Regions from separate parts of the Ruegeria sp. BB10 genome, predicted to be linked through region 1. Evidence: riboswitches for the same ligand, from Rfam matches in the RefSeq annotation. Region 1 holds a riboswitch; the other holds the start of a gene.
What was found. A riboswitch is a leader RNA that binds a small molecule or an ion and turns the genes downstream of it on or off. The one in region 1 is predicted to bind thiamine pyrophosphate.
Positions count from the first base shown of each region.

Region 2: another riboswitch for thiamine pyrophosphate. It lies ahead of thiC (phosphomethylpyrimidine synthase ThiC); the one in region 1 lies ahead of thiD (bifunctional hydroxymethylpyrimidine kinase/phosphomethylpyrimidine kinase).

Region 1 is NZ_JBQFIW010000001.1:2,754,425-2,762,226, forward strand. Features, by position in the region: gene ACR3EP_RS14235 (HesA/MoeB/ThiF family protein) at 1-62, opposite strand, end outside; gene ACR3EP_RS14240 (thiamine phosphate synthase) at 59-655, opposite strand; gene ACR3EP_RS14245 (thiazole synthase) at 652-1,416, opposite strand; gene thiS (sulfur carrier protein ThiS) at 1,419-1,613, opposite strand; gene ACR3EP_RS14255 (FAD-dependent oxidoreductase) at 1,597-2,574, opposite strand; gene thiD (bifunctional hydroxymethylpyrimidine kinase/phosphomethylpyrimidine kinase) at 2,571-3,374, opposite strand; TPP riboswitch at 3,418-3,524, opposite strand; gene dnaJ (molecular chaperone DnaJ) at 3,653-4,807, opposite strand; gene dnaK (molecular chaperone DnaK) at 4,882-6,789, opposite strand; gene ACR3EP_RS14275 (alpha-ketoglutarate-dependent dioxygenase AlkB family protein) at 7,002-7,604, shown strand; gene ACR3EP_RS14280 (ABC transporter permease) at 7,601-7,802, opposite strand, start outside.
Region 2 is NZ_JBQFIW010000002.1:108,091-115,892, reverse strand. Features, by position in the region: gene ACR3EP_RS19600 (hypothetical protein) at 1-354, shown strand, start outside; gene ACR3EP_RS19595 (invasion associated locus B family protein) at 373-852, shown strand; gene thiC (phosphomethylpyrimidine synthase ThiC) at 914-2,704, opposite strand; TPP riboswitch at 2,814-2,933, opposite strand; gene ACR3EP_RS19585 (hypothetical protein) at 3,613-4,059, opposite strand; gene ACR3EP_RS19580 (sulfatase-like hydrolase/transferase) at 4,140-5,012, opposite strand; gene ACR3EP_RS19575 (hypothetical protein) at 5,005-5,229, opposite strand; gene ACR3EP_RS19570 (sulfatase-like hydrolase/transferase) at 5,226-5,846, opposite strand; gene ACR3EP_RS19565 (isopenicillin N synthase family dioxygenase) at 6,429-7,382, opposite strand; gene ACR3EP_RS19560 (glutathione S-transferase N-terminal domain-containing protein) at 7,795-7,802, shown strand, end outside.

The DNA.
Region 1 (7,802 bases):
AGGCGGGTCTGGCCTGCCGATCCAACCTCGGGCAGGATTATCTGGCGGGCATAGCGGCTCATCTCGTGACCTCGATCCATTCGCGAACACGGGTTTCTGGATCGGAATTCAGCGTGATGTCCGTGACGACCGAGACGATGTCCGCCCCCGCCTGCAAGACGCCCGGCGCCCGCTCAACGCTCACGCCGCCAATCGCGACCAGAGGGATATCCCCCACCCGTGCCTTCCATTCGGTGACGCGTGGCAGGCCCTGCTGTTCCCATTTCATTTTTTTCAGGATCGTCGGATAGACCGGGCCCAAAGCCACATAATCCGGGTCCATGGTCAGGACTCGCTCTAATTCATCATCATCGTGGGTGGAGACACCCAGTTTCAGCCCCGCCTTGCGGATGGCTTTCAGATCGGCCTCGTCCAGATCCTCTTGCCCGAGATGAATCCACTCACAACCAGCGTCGATAGCCGCCTGCCAATGATCATTGACCACCAGCACGGTGCCGTGGGCACGGCATAGTTCCAACGATTGGGCGATCTGTTCCCGTATGATCACATCAAGCTGATCCTTGATCCGCAGTTGCACCAGCTTCACACCCAAGGGCAGCATCCGGCGCAACCAGTCAGTGTGGTCGAAGATCGGGTAAAATCGGTCTAACATCATAATAAGAAGGCCTTTCCGATTACCGGAGTTGATGGTTCGGCCATATCTCGCGCCTCGATCGGGTCGGCTTGATGCGCCAGTTGCCCGGCCTGAATCGCCAGCATCATTGCGCGGGCCATGGCCACAGGGTTTCCGGCCCGTGCAACAGCGGTATTCAGCAGAACGGCGTCATAACCCAACTCCATCGCCTGCGAAGCGTGACTGGGCAGGCCGATCCCGGCATCCACAACCAATGGAACATTGGGGAACTCGGCCCGCATCGCGCGCAGAGCATATTCATTGTTCAGCCCGCGCCCCGACCCGATGGGTGCACCCCAAGGCATCAGCACCTCGCACCCGGCGGCCAGCAGACGCTCGCCCACGATCAGGTCGTCGGTGGTGTAGGGGAATACGTGAAACCCGTCCTCGGTCAGTATGCGCGCGGCCTCGACCAGTTGAAACACATCTGGCTGCAAACTGTCAGTGTGGCCGATCAGTTCCAGCTTGATCCAATTAGTGTCAAACACCTCACGCGCCATATGGGCGGTGGTTACGGCTTCTTTGACCGTGTGGCACCCAGCGGTGTTTGGCAGGATCAGCACGCCCAGCTCGCGGATCATCTGCCAGAAGGTCTGCCCAGCCCCGGATTCACGGCGCAAGGACACTGTAGCAACACCCGCGCCGCTCTCGCGAAACGCCTGTTCCAAAATAGCGGGGCTTGGATATTGCGCCGTTCCCAACATCAGCGGATTAGGCAGCTGATTTCCGTAGAAGGTCTTCATCCTCAGCCTCCCTGCATCGGCGCGACGACTTCAACCCGGTCGCCATCGGTCAACTTTTGAGCAATGCGCAGACCCGAGGGCACAAAGTCTTCGTTTACAGCTGTCGCCACCCTCCCCGAGAACCCGCATTCGACCAACAGGTCCGAGAGGATTTCGGCGCGCACCTCGCGCGATTCACCATTAAGCACGATCTTCATCGACCATCTCCGAATGTTTGTTGTTCAACGCCAGATCGGCCACTCCCTGCGCCAGCGCTGGGGCCAGCAGATAGCCATGGCGGTACAGTCCGTTGGCATAAATCGTATGCCCCAGCCGCCGGATGCGGGGCAGGTTGTCGGGAAAAGCCGGGCGCAGATCGACACCGATCTCAAGCACCTCGGCCTCGCCAAAGGCGGGGTTCAGCGCATAGGCGGCGCTGAGCAGTTCCAGCATGGATCGGGCCGTGATGCGGCTGCTGTCTTCGCTTTCGATCATCGTTGCGCCCAGCATGTAGACACCATCCCCACGCGGCACGATGTACAGCGGCATCCTTGGATGCAGTAGACGTACAGGTCGCGTCAGGGTCACGTCAGGGCAGCGGATCACCAACATCTCTCCCTTGACGCCGCGCAGGTCGTGCAAAACCTCACGCGCGTGCAGACCGCGGCAATCGATTGCATTCTCCAGCTGGGTCGGGGCCAGTTTCCGGTGGAAGCCTACCCCTTGGTCCAGCAATTGGCGGTACAGATCCCGCAGCGCCTGTCGCGGGTTCAGATGAGCCTCATCCGTGAAATGAAGACCTTTGGTGAAACTGGTTAAATCAGGCTCTAAACTGACAATTTCAGCCTGACTAATCTCGGTACCCCCCCCGGTCCGACGAGCGAACCGACGCAAATCCGGCAGATCACGCGGGTTGGCAACAACCAGCGTGCCACGTTGTTCCACCCGAGTACGCGTAGACCACCACTCGAACGCAGCCATGCCCAGCCGCAACACAGGTTCTTCGGCGTTTTCAAACTCGCACCACGGGGCCAGCATACCGCCAGCCCACCAAGAACACCCATGCGGGCCAGGTGGACCACTGGGATCAAAGATCTGAACCTTGGCCCCGCGCGACACTAGCTCGCTGGCTACGGCCAGCCCGGCCACACCGGCCCCTATGACCGACCAGACCGTCACGCGGGCCAGACCCGATGGAAATGATGAACCGGGCCATGCCCCTGTCCGACCATCAGACTGTCAGCTTTAGCAATGGCCCCTTGCAGATACTCATGCGCCTGCGCGACCGCGTCGGTCAGGCCCAGCCCTCGCGCCAGCCCGGCTGCTATCGAAGACGACAGGGTGCAACCGGTGCCATGCGTGTTGCGCGTATTGCGCCGAGTGGCGTTGAATTCTGCCACAACTCCCGAGGGATCAATCAACACATCGTGGCAAACGTCGCCGCGCCCATGTCCGCCTTTCATCAATACCGAGCGCGCGCCCAGCCCGCACAGCGCCATCCCCTGCGCGATCATCTGATCGGGGGATTCGGCGTCCGAGGTGCCCAGCAAACAAGCGGCCTCGGGTAAGTTCGGGGTCAGCATGGTCGCTCGGGGCATAAGAACATCACGCAGGGTCTGAACGGCACCCTGTGCCAGCAAGGCATCGCCAGATTTGGAGATCATCACCGGGTCCAAAACGACGGGGCCATCATACCCAGCGATGGCCCCGGCAACGGTTTGAATAATTTCAGGGGTCGCAAGCATGCCGATCTTGATCGCGCCTACATCCAGGTCGGTCAGCACCGCCTCGATCTGAGCGGCCACTACGTTGAGCGGTATGCCATGCACTGCGGTCACAGCCCGCGTGTTCTGCGCCGTGACCGCCGTGATCACGCTGGCCCCATACACGCCCAACGCAGACATCGCCTTGAGATCGGCCTGAATCCCGGCCCCACCACCACTGTCCGAGCCCGCAATTGTCAGGGCAATATGCGCCATATCGTTGCTCCATCATCAGGGGGCAACGCAGCATGGAAAACGTCTGTGTGTGTAGACCGTTCCCTACGCCGGTATTGCCCGGATCAGGTTCGATGGGTTAGCGCATTCACGCCTCTCAGCCCCTTGATCAGGGCACCCCAACGGTTGGCGCGACAATCTCAGGGGATGTGGCAAGATTCAAGAGCCAAATTTCGCGAAGTTCATGGACAAACTGGACCTATAAAACGAAATAAGCCGACCCAAGGGGATCGGCCTTTTAGCAACTTGGTGGAGTGATCTTAGCCCTTCATCCCATCCCAAAAGGATTTGACGGATGAGAAAAAACTTTTTGATTCCGGGTGGTTATCCTCACCCAAATCGTCGAACTCTTTCAGCAGTTCTTTTTGGCGACTGGTCAGGTTGACCGGCGTTTCCACCGCCAGTTCGATGAACATGTCACCCACACCGCCGCCACGCAGGGCGGGCATGCCTTTGCCGCGCAGGCGCATCTGACGGCCCGATTGGCTGCCTGCTGGTATTTGCACGCGGCCGCGGCCACCATCGATGGTTGGCACTTCGATCGAACCGCCCAGCGCAGCCTTGGCCATGCTGACCGGGACGCGGCAATAGAGGTTCACACTGTCGCGTTCGAACAGCTTGTGATCCGAAACTTCGACAAAGATATACAGATCGCCCGGAGGGCCACCGCGCATCCCAGCTTCACCCTCACCCGCCAGGCGGATGCGGGTTCCGGTCTCGACACCGGCGGGGATGTTGACGGACAGCGCACGCTCTTTTTCCACGCGGCCTGCACCGCCACAGGCTTTACAGGGGTTCTTGATGATCTGACCCAGACCCGAACAGGTCGGGCAGGATCGTTCGACGGTAAAGAAACCCTGCTGTGCACGCACCTTGCCCATGCCCGAACAGGTTGGACAGGTGGTTGGCTCCACTCCGCCTTCTGCACCCGATCCGTCACAGGCCGAACAGGCCACGGCAGCAGGAACACTGATGGTTTTCTGCAGGCCCGCGAACGCCTCTTCCAGCGTCACGCGCAGGTTATAGCGCAGGTCCGATCCGCGCGCCGCACGGCGCCCGCCACCGGGGCCGCCACGCTGACCGCCCATGAAATCGCCGAACAGATCGTCGAACACGTCTGAGAACGCGCTGGAGAAATCACCCTGACCAAAGCCGCCACCGGGACGGCCACCACCACCGCCCATACCGTTTTCAAAGGCGGCGTGACCAAAGCGATCATAGGCGGCCTTTTTGTCGGCGTCGCGCAGAACATCATAAGCCTCGTTGGCTTCTTTGAACTGCGACTCGGCATCCGGGTTGTCTTTGTTGCGATCGGGATGCAACTCTTTGGCTTTCTTGCGAAAACCCTTTTTGATTTCATCCGCTGATGCGCCCTTTGATACGCCGAGCACATCGTAGTAGTCGCGTTTTGACATCAGTATTTCCTTCAGCCTCAACGTATTTGGGCCGGCCCGGCAACCGGACCGGCCCACATTGGCCCGGTTACCCGTTAGTTACGCTTGTCGTCGTCCAGATCTTCGAACTCGGCGTCAACAATGTCGTCCTCACCCGGCGCAGCATCTGCCGCCGCAGGCTCATCCTCACCTTCTTCGGCTTGCGCCTTATAGATGGCTTCGCCCAGCTTCATGGCCGCTTCGGTGACGTTCTGGATGCCCGACTTGATCTTGTCGGCATTCTCGGTCTCCAGCTCGTCCTTCAGCGCGGCAATTGCCAGCTCGATGGCTTCGATGGTGGTCGGGTCGACTTTGTCGGCATGCTCTTCCATCGACTTTTCGGTCGAGTGGATGAGGCTTTCCGCCTGGTTCTTGGCGTCGACCAGCTCGCGGCGTTCCTTGTCGGCTTCCGCGTTCTCTTCGGCGTCCTTGACCATCTTGTCGATGTCTTCATCCGACAGACCGCCCGAGGCCTGGATGGTGATCTTCTGCTCTTTGCCGGTGCCTTTGTCCTTGGCCGAAACCGAGACAATGCCGTTGGCGTCGATATCAAAAGTCACCTCGATCTGAGGCATGCCGCGCGGTGCAGGCGGGATATCTTCGAGGTTGAACTGACCCAGGATCTTGTTGTCCGCAGCCATTTCACGCTCACCCTGGAACACGCGGATGGTTACGGCGTTCTGGTTGTCTTCGGCGGTCGAGAAGACCTGAGACTTTTTGGTCGGGATCGTGGTGTTGCGATCGATCAGGCGGGTGAACACGCCACCCAGCGTTTCGATACCCAGCGACAGCGGGGTCACGTCCAGCAGAACAACGTCTTTGACGTCGCCCTGCAGAACACCGGCCTGGATGGCGGCGCCCATGGCAACCACTTCGTCCGGGTTCACACCCTTGTGCGGCTCTTTCCCGAAAAACTTGGTGACCTCTTCGATCACTTTCGGCATCCGGGTCATACCACCGACCAGAACAACTTCGTCAATGTCGCCAGCCGACAGACCAGCGTCTTTTAGAGCGGCCTGGCAGGGCTTCATCGACTTTTTGATCAGGTCCGAAACCAGCGATTCCAGCTTGGCACGGGTCAGTTTCATGACCATGTGCAGCGGCTGACCGTTCGAACCCATCGAGATGAACGGCTGGTTGATTTCGGTTTGCGAAGTCGAAGACAGCTCAATCTTGGCTTTCTCAGCAGCTTCTTTCAGACGCTGCAGCGCCATCTTGTCTTGCGACAGGTCGACACCGTGTTCCTTTTTGAACTCATCCGCCAGGTAGTTGACGATGCGCATGTCAAAGTCTTCACCACCCAGGAAGGTGTCACCGTTGGTCGATTTGACCTCGAACAGGCCGTCGTCGATTTCCAGAATGGTCACGTCGAAAGTACCGCCACCAAGGTCATAGACCGCGATGGTTTGAGTTTCTTCTTTGTCCAGACCATAGGCCAGCGCAGCCGCTGTCGGTTCGTTGATGATCCGCAGCACTTCCAGACCGGCGATTTTACCGGCGTCTTTGGTGGCCTGACGCTGTGCGTCGTTGAAATATGCAGGAACGGTGATCACGGCTTGCGTGACTTCCTCACCCAGATAGCTCTCGGCGGTTTCCTTCATCTTGCCCAGAGTGAAGGCCGAGATCTGGCTTGGGGAGTACTTTTCACCGCGGGCTTCAACCCACGCGTCGCCATTGCCGCCATCGACGATGGCGTACGGCACCATTTTCTTGTCTTTTTCGACTTCTGCATCATCCACACGACGACCGATCAGACGCTTAACACCAAAGATCGTGTTGTCGGGGTTGGTGACCGCCTGGCGTTTTGCAGGCTGACCGACCAGTCGCTCATCTTCGGTGAAGGCGACGATCGAGGGCGTGGTCCGCGCCCCTTCGGCGTTTTCGATGACCTTCGGCTGCGAGCCGTCCATGATGGCCACGCACGAGTTGGTGGTTCCGAGGTCAATCCCGATTACTTTTCCCATATGTTCAATCCCTTTCTCTTCAAGGCGATGTCCCGAGGTCCGAACCCGTTATGGCACCCGGCCCCGATCTGATGTGCGCAACAGCCCTACACCATCGCGCGTCCCGGCGTATATAAGGGCGGGATCAGAGGCCTGCAAGCGTTGTAAAACGCAGGTTTTCGGGAATCTGTGGCCTTTTTGGCAAGGTTTTGGCAAGGATCGGGGATTCTCGGATGGCGCGGCTGCTTTTACGCGGTTTTGATATCAGGAAAGCCTGGCTGGACGGGCCCGCGCAGGAGCGGCTGATCGACAGCCTGCGGCCGATTCTGAAATCGGCCCCTTTGTTCCGGCCGGTCACGCCATCGGGTAAGGAAATGTCCGTGCGTATGACGTCGGCCGGATCACTGGGCTGGGTCACCGACAAGACGGGATACCGATATCAGGCGCAACACCCCAAAGGCGCGGTTTGGCCCGCGATCCCGGATCAGATTCTTGATATCTGGCGCGACCTTGCCAGCGCGGATCGCGATCCTGATTGCTGTTTGATCAACTACTACGGCGAAGGGGCCCGGATGGGGTTGCATCAGGACAAGGACGAGGCCGATTTTTCCTGGCCGGTCCTGTCGATCTCACTGGGGGATGATGCCCTGTTCCGCATCGGCAACCAGACACGCGGCGGCAAGACCGAATCCATCTGGCTGAATTCGGGTGATGTGGTGATCATGGGCGGGCCCGCCCGGCTGACCTATCACGGCGTCGACCGCATCCGGTTCGGATCATCAAAACTGTTGCCCAAGGGTGGTCGGATCAACCTGACGCTGCGTGTGGCACGTTAGCGGCGCGCCTCCCAGCTTTGGGACACATGCTGACGGGAAAAGAAAATTCCCAACAAGCCGATCAGCAACAAGATCAGCCCCACCCAAAGCGCGTATTCCCAGCTGGTATTGCGAGGAAAATAATTGCGGAAAAGAAAACCGCGGCACTGATCGATGACGTGAAACAGGGGGTTCCAAGTGAACATGGCCAACGTGGCA
Region 2 (7,802 bases), on a different contig from region 1:
GGGGTCGTTCTGCAAGACGATAGCGAGATGATCTATTCGTTCACGCCTTCGCTGGAAATCGGAACCGAGCAAACCCTGAGTGCCTCGCAGAAGCTCCGCGTAAGTTTTCAGGTTGGTGCCATTCTCTCGTCGGATGATACCGTATCGGTCACCGCCGGGTTCAACGGAGCGAGCACCGCTGACGGTGGGTTTTCAAACACCAGCTTTGTCGGCGACGCGCATGGCTTGGTCTCGGCCCGGTTGGGGCTGTTTGCGCTGGATGACAGCAGCTTTGTCAATCTGAGCCTCGATCATTTGTTCGGAGACTCAACCAGGGCCCTGCAGGTAGGTCTTGGCCTTGGACTACAATTCTAATCGATGAGGGACAGCAGGATGAAAACTTGGATAAGCGCTTTGGGAGTCACATTGGGATTGGCAACTCCCCTTGCTGCGCAGGAAGGCGCAGCGCCGCCATGGTCGGTCAATTGCAGCAATCGGGCCGTTGGGTCCGAGTTGATCTGCGAAATGACCCAAAGCATCGTTTTGACCGAAAACAACCAAAGGCTTACGTCCATCGCATTTATCAAGGCTGCAGGTAAGGACGAGACTGAGACCGTGCTGACCCTGCCATTCGGTCTCTTGTTCTCGGAAGGGCTGGTTGCAAAGGTGGATGATGCCGAGGTCGCCCGTCTGGAGTTCCTGACATGCGAGGCACAAGGTTGTTTTGCCCGTTCGCCAGTTTCCCAGGAATGGATGTCTGCGATGCGGGCAGGTAATCAATTGCAGATCGACGCTAAAAACAGGGTCGGAGAGCCAATTTCATTTGGCTTCGATTTGACTGGGTTCAGCAAAGTATCCGATCTATTGCCCTGAGAGTAGTTTCCCTTCAATGCAAGAGCGTGCGGAGCCGAAAGGATCGGCTCCGCCGCGGTGTTTAGTCTTTCACGGGCATGTAAAGGTCGCCGCCTTCACGGAATTTGGCGGCCATGGCCTCCATCCCCTCTTTCTGCGCTTCAGTTCGAATGTCGTGGCTGATCCGCATCGAGCAGAATTTCGGCCCGCACATGGAACAGAAATGCGCCACCTTATGCGCTTGTTTGGGCAGGGTTTGGTCGTGGAATTCCCGCGCCGTTTCCGGGTCCAGCGACAGGTTGAACTGATCTTCCCAGCGGAACTCGAACCGGGCGCGGGACAGCGCATCGTCACGACGTTGCGCGCCCGGCAGACCTTTAGCCAAATCAGCGGCGTGAGCGGCGATCTTATAAGTAATAACCCCAGTTTTCACATCATCCCGGTCCGGCAGCCCCAGATGTTCTTTAGGCGTGACATAGCAGAGCATCGCACAACCAAACCAGCCAATCATCGCAGCACCAATGCCGCTGGTGATGTGGTCATAGCCCGGCGCGATATCGGTGGTCAGGGGGCCAAGCGTGTAAAAGGGCGCCTCGTGGCAACACTCCAATTGCTTGTCCATGTTTTCTTTGATCTTGTGCATGGCTACGTGTCCGGGGCCTTCGATCATCACCTGACAATCCTTGGCCCACGCGATTTTGGTCAGCTCACCCAGCGTCTCAAGCTCGGCAAATTGTGCCTCGTCATTAGCGTCGGCGATAGAGCCGGGACGCAGACCGTCGCCTAGGCTGAACGACACATCATAGGCCCGGCAGATGTCGCAGATTTCGTCGAAATGCTCATAGAGGAAGCTTTCCTTGTGGTGATGCAAGCACCACTTGGCCATGATCGACCCACCGCGCGACACAATACCGGTAACCCGTTTTACCGTCATCGGCACCATATGCAGGCGCACGCCTGAGTGGATGGTGAAATAGTCGACGCCTTGTTCGGCCTGTTCGATCAGCGTGTCACGGAACACTTCCCATGTCAGGTCTTCGGCAATGCCGTTGACCTTTTCCAGCGCTTGATACAACGGCACGGTGCCAATCGGCACCGGGCTGTTGCGGATGATCCATTCACGGGTGTTGTGGATGTTGCGGCCGGTCGACAGGTCCATGACGGTATCAGCACCCCAACGGATCGACCAGACCATTTTATCGACCTCTTCTTCCATCGAAGAGGTCACAGCCGAGGTACCCATATTGGCGTTGATCTTGACCAGGAAATTACGCCCGATGATCATCGGTTCGCTTTCAGGGTGGTTGATATTCGCAGGGATAATGGCGCGACCAGCGGCGACCTCGTCCCGCACGAATTCCGGGGTCACATAATCAGGGATGTTTGCACCCCAATCATTGCCTTCGCGCTGTTCAACGACAGCCTCGCGCAGTTGGTTTTCACGGATGGCGATGAATTCCATTTCCGGGGTGACGATGCCGGCGCGAGCATAGGCCAGTTGCGTCACAGCCTTTCCATCCTTGGCGCGCAGAGGGCGCGGGCGCACAGGGAACTCGGGCGTTAGCCGATCACCTTCGACAAAACCGTTGTCTTCCGGTTTGATCTCACGTCCATCATATTCTTCGGCATCTGCTCGAGCCTCAATCCACTTGCGACGCAGCGGCGCCAGACCTTGCCGAATGTCCGTCATCACCTGCGGATCGGTATACGGCCCTGAACTGTCATACACGGGCAAGGGTGGCTCCCCCGCCGTGGGGTGGACCGAAATTTCACGCATTGGCACGCGCACATCCGGGTGCACTGTGCCGTTTACATAGATCTTGCGCGATGCGGGCAGTTCACCGGCGGTGATTTTGGGGTTGGGGACGTTCATGTTGGTGCTCCTCAAGCAGTTCAACTTAAAAAGACACCAGATGAGTTTTGGCTTGGGGAAACGAGAAGGCAGACAGCCCCCTGTTCGGAGTGCGCTTGCCCGGTATTGTGGCCTGCGCGCCCTAGCTTCCTACGCCAGTATCAACTGGGTCAGGTTCAAAGGGTCGCGTCGCCGGGCATTGCCCCGTCAGCCTCTCAGTCCCCTTGGTGGGACTCCCCTGCGTACAGGTGGTTTAGCTTGAGATTCACGGCTTAAACAAGCACCAAAATTAATTTGTTTCAGATTTTCTCGAACGGCCGGGACCTTCCATTCGGTGCAGTATGTCACCAGAAATACGGTCTTATCTGATGCGCATGCCGACCAATTCGACAGATACTCCGCATATCGACGGTAAGTTAAACACGGTTATTTAACATAAGACGTCTTATAGGGGAATTCCCTCATTTGAGGGAGAATTGTCGGAGTACGTAAATAATGGGACTGAATTATTGAGACTCGTCTTCCCCATAATTCAACGACTTAAGATTCTCATGCATTTTGGTGGATTTCGCTGATTTGGACTTATCAAGCTTGTCTCAGACTGCAGCAATACGATCGTCGACTGCGACGCGCATTGGGAACTTCCGAGAGCGGAAACAACTCGCAGACCGACAGCTTCACAGCGTAAGGTTTTGTGCTGAACAATGTTGAGCGACTGAGTGCCCTGCCCTGATCACTTCCGGCCCTTACCGGACTTTAGTCGGTCGTTCAGCATTCTGCAGTGCGGCTCGGCATTACGGACATTCGCTGCACGTGCGCAATTAGAAGATGGCTGAATGACCGTTCTGCGGACGAAGCGGACAAATATACCATCCGGTTTTCCACTGCCGACTCAAGCAAGTAGGCAACCTCTCAACCCTGTGAGCCAACTAGTCGCTTGCTCTTTGCATCGCGTCTTCGAGTTTTTGAATATCCGCTTGGCTCAACTGGGGCCGGTCGATTTTTATCGTAAGCTTTTCCAGTTTCGCGGTTAGTGGGAACGGTGGTTGGTAGTCGTCGTCGTTAACGCCGGTCAATGTATCAGAACCTATGTCAAACGCCTCGTCCCACTGAAGGGTGGTGGGAATAGTGTTCTTCATCTTTTGGGTTGCTACGACTTCGCCATCGACTTTCAGCGTCCCGGTGCCACCTGACCTAAACCACTGGTGCTTCCATATGCGAGGTTCCGGTCCGAGGCCGTCATATTTGAAGTCAAACTCCAGAGTGTGCTTTCCGGGTGCCAAGGCCTCTTTGCCTTCCCATTTTATCCGTTCTAGATTCAACATATTCAGAGAAGACTGGCTTGCCATCAAGTAGGTAGAAACCGTAACCGGCAAAGCGGCCGCCTGATGTCAAAATCATGCCTTCAGCACCACCTTCGGGCACATCTATCTCTGCTGTAATGGTGTACGAGCTGTTAAGAATACTTGGGAATCTCCTGAGGAACCCCAGTCATTGGCCGGACATAAACGAACTCGTTTCGTCCCGCCGCAATGCTTGGCCGAGGTAATGAAATTCTGGACGTGACCGAGGCATCCATCGGGAAGACCTGATACTTATTTGCTTCTTCTATAAATATAGCCTTCAGTTCTTCGATCTTCTCTGGGTGCTGCGCCGCTAGATCATTTCTTTGATTCATATCCGTGGTTAGATCGTAAAGCTCGAGCACTTGATTGTTCAAAGGGTCAGGGTTTGGTGTCTTTGGCGTTTCCCATGGCATCCGGTTTACTTTGGTGCTCAATAACCAACCTTCGTGATACAAAGCCCATTGTCCCATCATTTCAAAGTACTGAGTTCGGTGACGGCTCGGTGCATCCTTGTTTTTCTCATCGAAAGTATATGCAAAGCTGGTGCCTTCAATTGGAGATTGAACAATCCCGTCGACTTCCAACGGTGCATCAATTCCGGTGACTTCTAGGATCGTCGGCACGACGTCGATTACATGCATGAACTGATCTCGCTGACCACCTTTGTCTGCGATTCCGTCAGGCCATGACACCACCATGTTCTGTCGGATGCCGCCAAGCCTGTTTGCATTCTGCTTGAAATAGTCAAACGGAGTATCAAAGCCAGGACCATCCTGCAGACATGTGATTGTATGTCTGGTCCGTTCCCCAGACATCGTACCACTGCAACTGCGTTTTTGCAGGCATCTCTGCGATACCATTGAACCAAGCCACCTCGTTCGGTGTCCCCATTGGACCACCCTCAGCCAGGTGCCATTGTCACCGTTGATGTAGAAGATCAGTGTGTTGTCACGTTTTCCGAGGTCCTCTATTGCGTCAATCACGCCCAATTTCATGGTCTGTATAAGCCGCATAAGCGGCGAACACTTCCACCTGCCGCACGAAGAGTTTTTTCTCGTCGTCCGTCAATTGATCCCACGGCTTGATTTTGTCTGCGGGCCAAGGCGACAGCGTTGCATCTTGCGGGACAAGCCCCAACTTTTTCTGATTCTCAAAAATTGTCTGCCTAAGTGCTTCGTACCCACCATCAAACAGGTTCATCGCCTCGATCTTCTGACCCACTCTTTGGTCGGGTGGTGCGGCGCGTGCGTTGCACCGGGCACATACTTGACAAAGAAAGGCTTACTTGGCTCGATTTGGTGCAACCGCGAAATGTGGTCAATCGCATCGTCGGCCATTCCGGTGATCAGGTTCCACTCAGGATCACCTTCAAACGGGTAAATCGGGGTGGTGTTTCGATATAGGTTCGGCTGCCATTGGTTCGCGTCTCCACCAACAAACCCAAAAAAGTACTCGAAACCTAAACCAGTCGGCCATTTGTCAAATGGACCAGCCTGGCTCGCTGCAAATGCTGGGGTGTTATGGTTTTCCAAACCATGAAGTGGCGTAGCCATTGTCTGAAAGTATCCTCCCGATAGTGGCTTTGTTGTCTGGAATAATACTGTTGTAGCCGGGATACCCGGTCGAAGATTCGAAATCACTCCGAACCCGACCGGTGATGATTGCGGCCTGTCATCAAGGCTGCTGGTCGGTGAACAAAGTGCGGTCGAATAGATATTCGTAAAACTCAAACCCTCTTTTGCCAATTCATCCATCGTATCAGTCGGGATGACGCCGCCAAAAGTACTAGGAATACCATACCCAGCATCATCCAACATGATGAGGAGGATGTTGGCGCGTTCTCAGGTGGCACGACGCGGCGGCCACAAGGGTTGAATTGGTCGCTTGCTCCTCAATTTTTCCCAAACACCGGAGGTTCAGGCAATTGCCTGCCATCAATTGTGGTGGTTCCGTCTGGAGAGCCCACTTGCGATTGGGATAGCGCCATTTCGGTAGTGAAACGAATGAGACCAATACTGCTACAGTTAGCTTCAATCTATTGGTTGCAGGCATTTCTAACCCTCCCTCCACATTGACACACGGGATTGCGGTCAACCTTATTTCCGTCGGTTTCGGGTTTTAGAGCCGCGCTAGACCAAATCCCGTAGTGATATTCATATTCAAGAATGTTCTATGTGTAGCACTAGATTTCCTTGGCACGACAATTTTTTGCGACCTCTATGGGCTCAATACGGACCTCGGACCGAACGCAGCATCCGGGCGGCAGACGTTACTCACATGTACCGAAACGGCCCATTGAGGATTTTGATCTGAAGCCGCACAGCTGCGTCGCAGCAACTGCAATGCGGACGTTCGTTTCATATCGGTCAGTGAAATGTCACTGCCAACGCAGCGTGCTTTTAGGTATCCGAATGGCCAACCTGATGTGCGTCGTAGCTTGCTTCCAGTTCTCCTCTCAAAAACTGTCCAAACTTCAGGATCGAACCTCGCAGTCCCTGTCCCAGGAGCGGCGCGATTTCAGCAGAGACATGTGGGTCGAAGAAGAACGGTACGGAATAGCGCTGTTGTCCGGTCGCATTGATAACCCGGTGCGGGGTGGACAACAACTTTCCGTTGGAGAGTCGGTGCAGCATATCGCCTACATTAACCACGAAGGCATTGTCGATAGGCGGTGCATCCACCCAATGACCCTCAGGCGTCTGGACTTGCAAACCACCAACATTGTCCTGTGCGAGCAATGTCAGACATCCAAAGTCCTTGTGGGGTGCAGATCCGTAAAGATCACCCAAAGCCTGTGGCGGTTGTGGTGGATAGTGGAGTAGGCGCAGCCAAATCGTTGGCGTCTGGAATGCACTGAGGATCGAACGATCCGCGGCGCCAATAGCGTCAAGGGCAAGACCCATGAGTTTGTAACCCAGTTTTGTCATCGCGTCGGCATAAGCCTCGCAGGCCTCTCGGAAACCTTCCAGAGCGGGCCATTGATTTGGTCCGGACAGATAGACGGCAGGGTCGACCTCGGCATCCTCGCGCATCATCATGAACGATGCGGACTGATTGGGTTTAGTCACCTTGGCCAGGTCAGAGTTCACGTCCGTGGAGGTGTTGATCGCGATGTAGCCACGATGACATTTATTTAATGCAATTGCCTGTTTTTCGATCTCCGGCAGTGCATGAAATTCCGTCGAGGCGGCAAACACGGCAGCGCGCAAGTCAGGATCAACGCCGTGATTAACAACATAGCCAAATCCGGTTTTTCCATAGGCTTCGGCGAATTCCAAGGCGAGGTTGGACGTATCCTCTCCATTGATCAGCGGTGCAAGATCAAGCACCGGGATTTCAATGAATTCAGTCATCTGAGGTCTCCAAAATTGTTTTACTGGCAGGGTTACAAATGGAAGACCAGCTATCCGGCAAAACGTTTTCGGCGATGAGTGCTGTGGCGCTCTAAGACGACAAGATGGAGAAACTTGGGCATATGCTGCAAGCTATGACAGACTAATTCTTCGATCAATCCATAACCACCGCGACCGGCCAGGGCCAATTTCTAAGATCTCGGGGACTTTCGCGTTGCAACTTCACAAGACAAGTCACTTGTACTCAATTCCGCATTTTCTCGTTCCGAATCTCCAAACCAGTCGGCTACTGAGGCCGATGATTGTGAAGCAATGGCCCTTCCGATAGTATCAGACAGCGTTCAAGCAGAAGTACCAGTTGGAAAACGACGGGAGGTTTAACCACGCTGGTAGATTGGAGGTATATCTTCGTATGGCTCA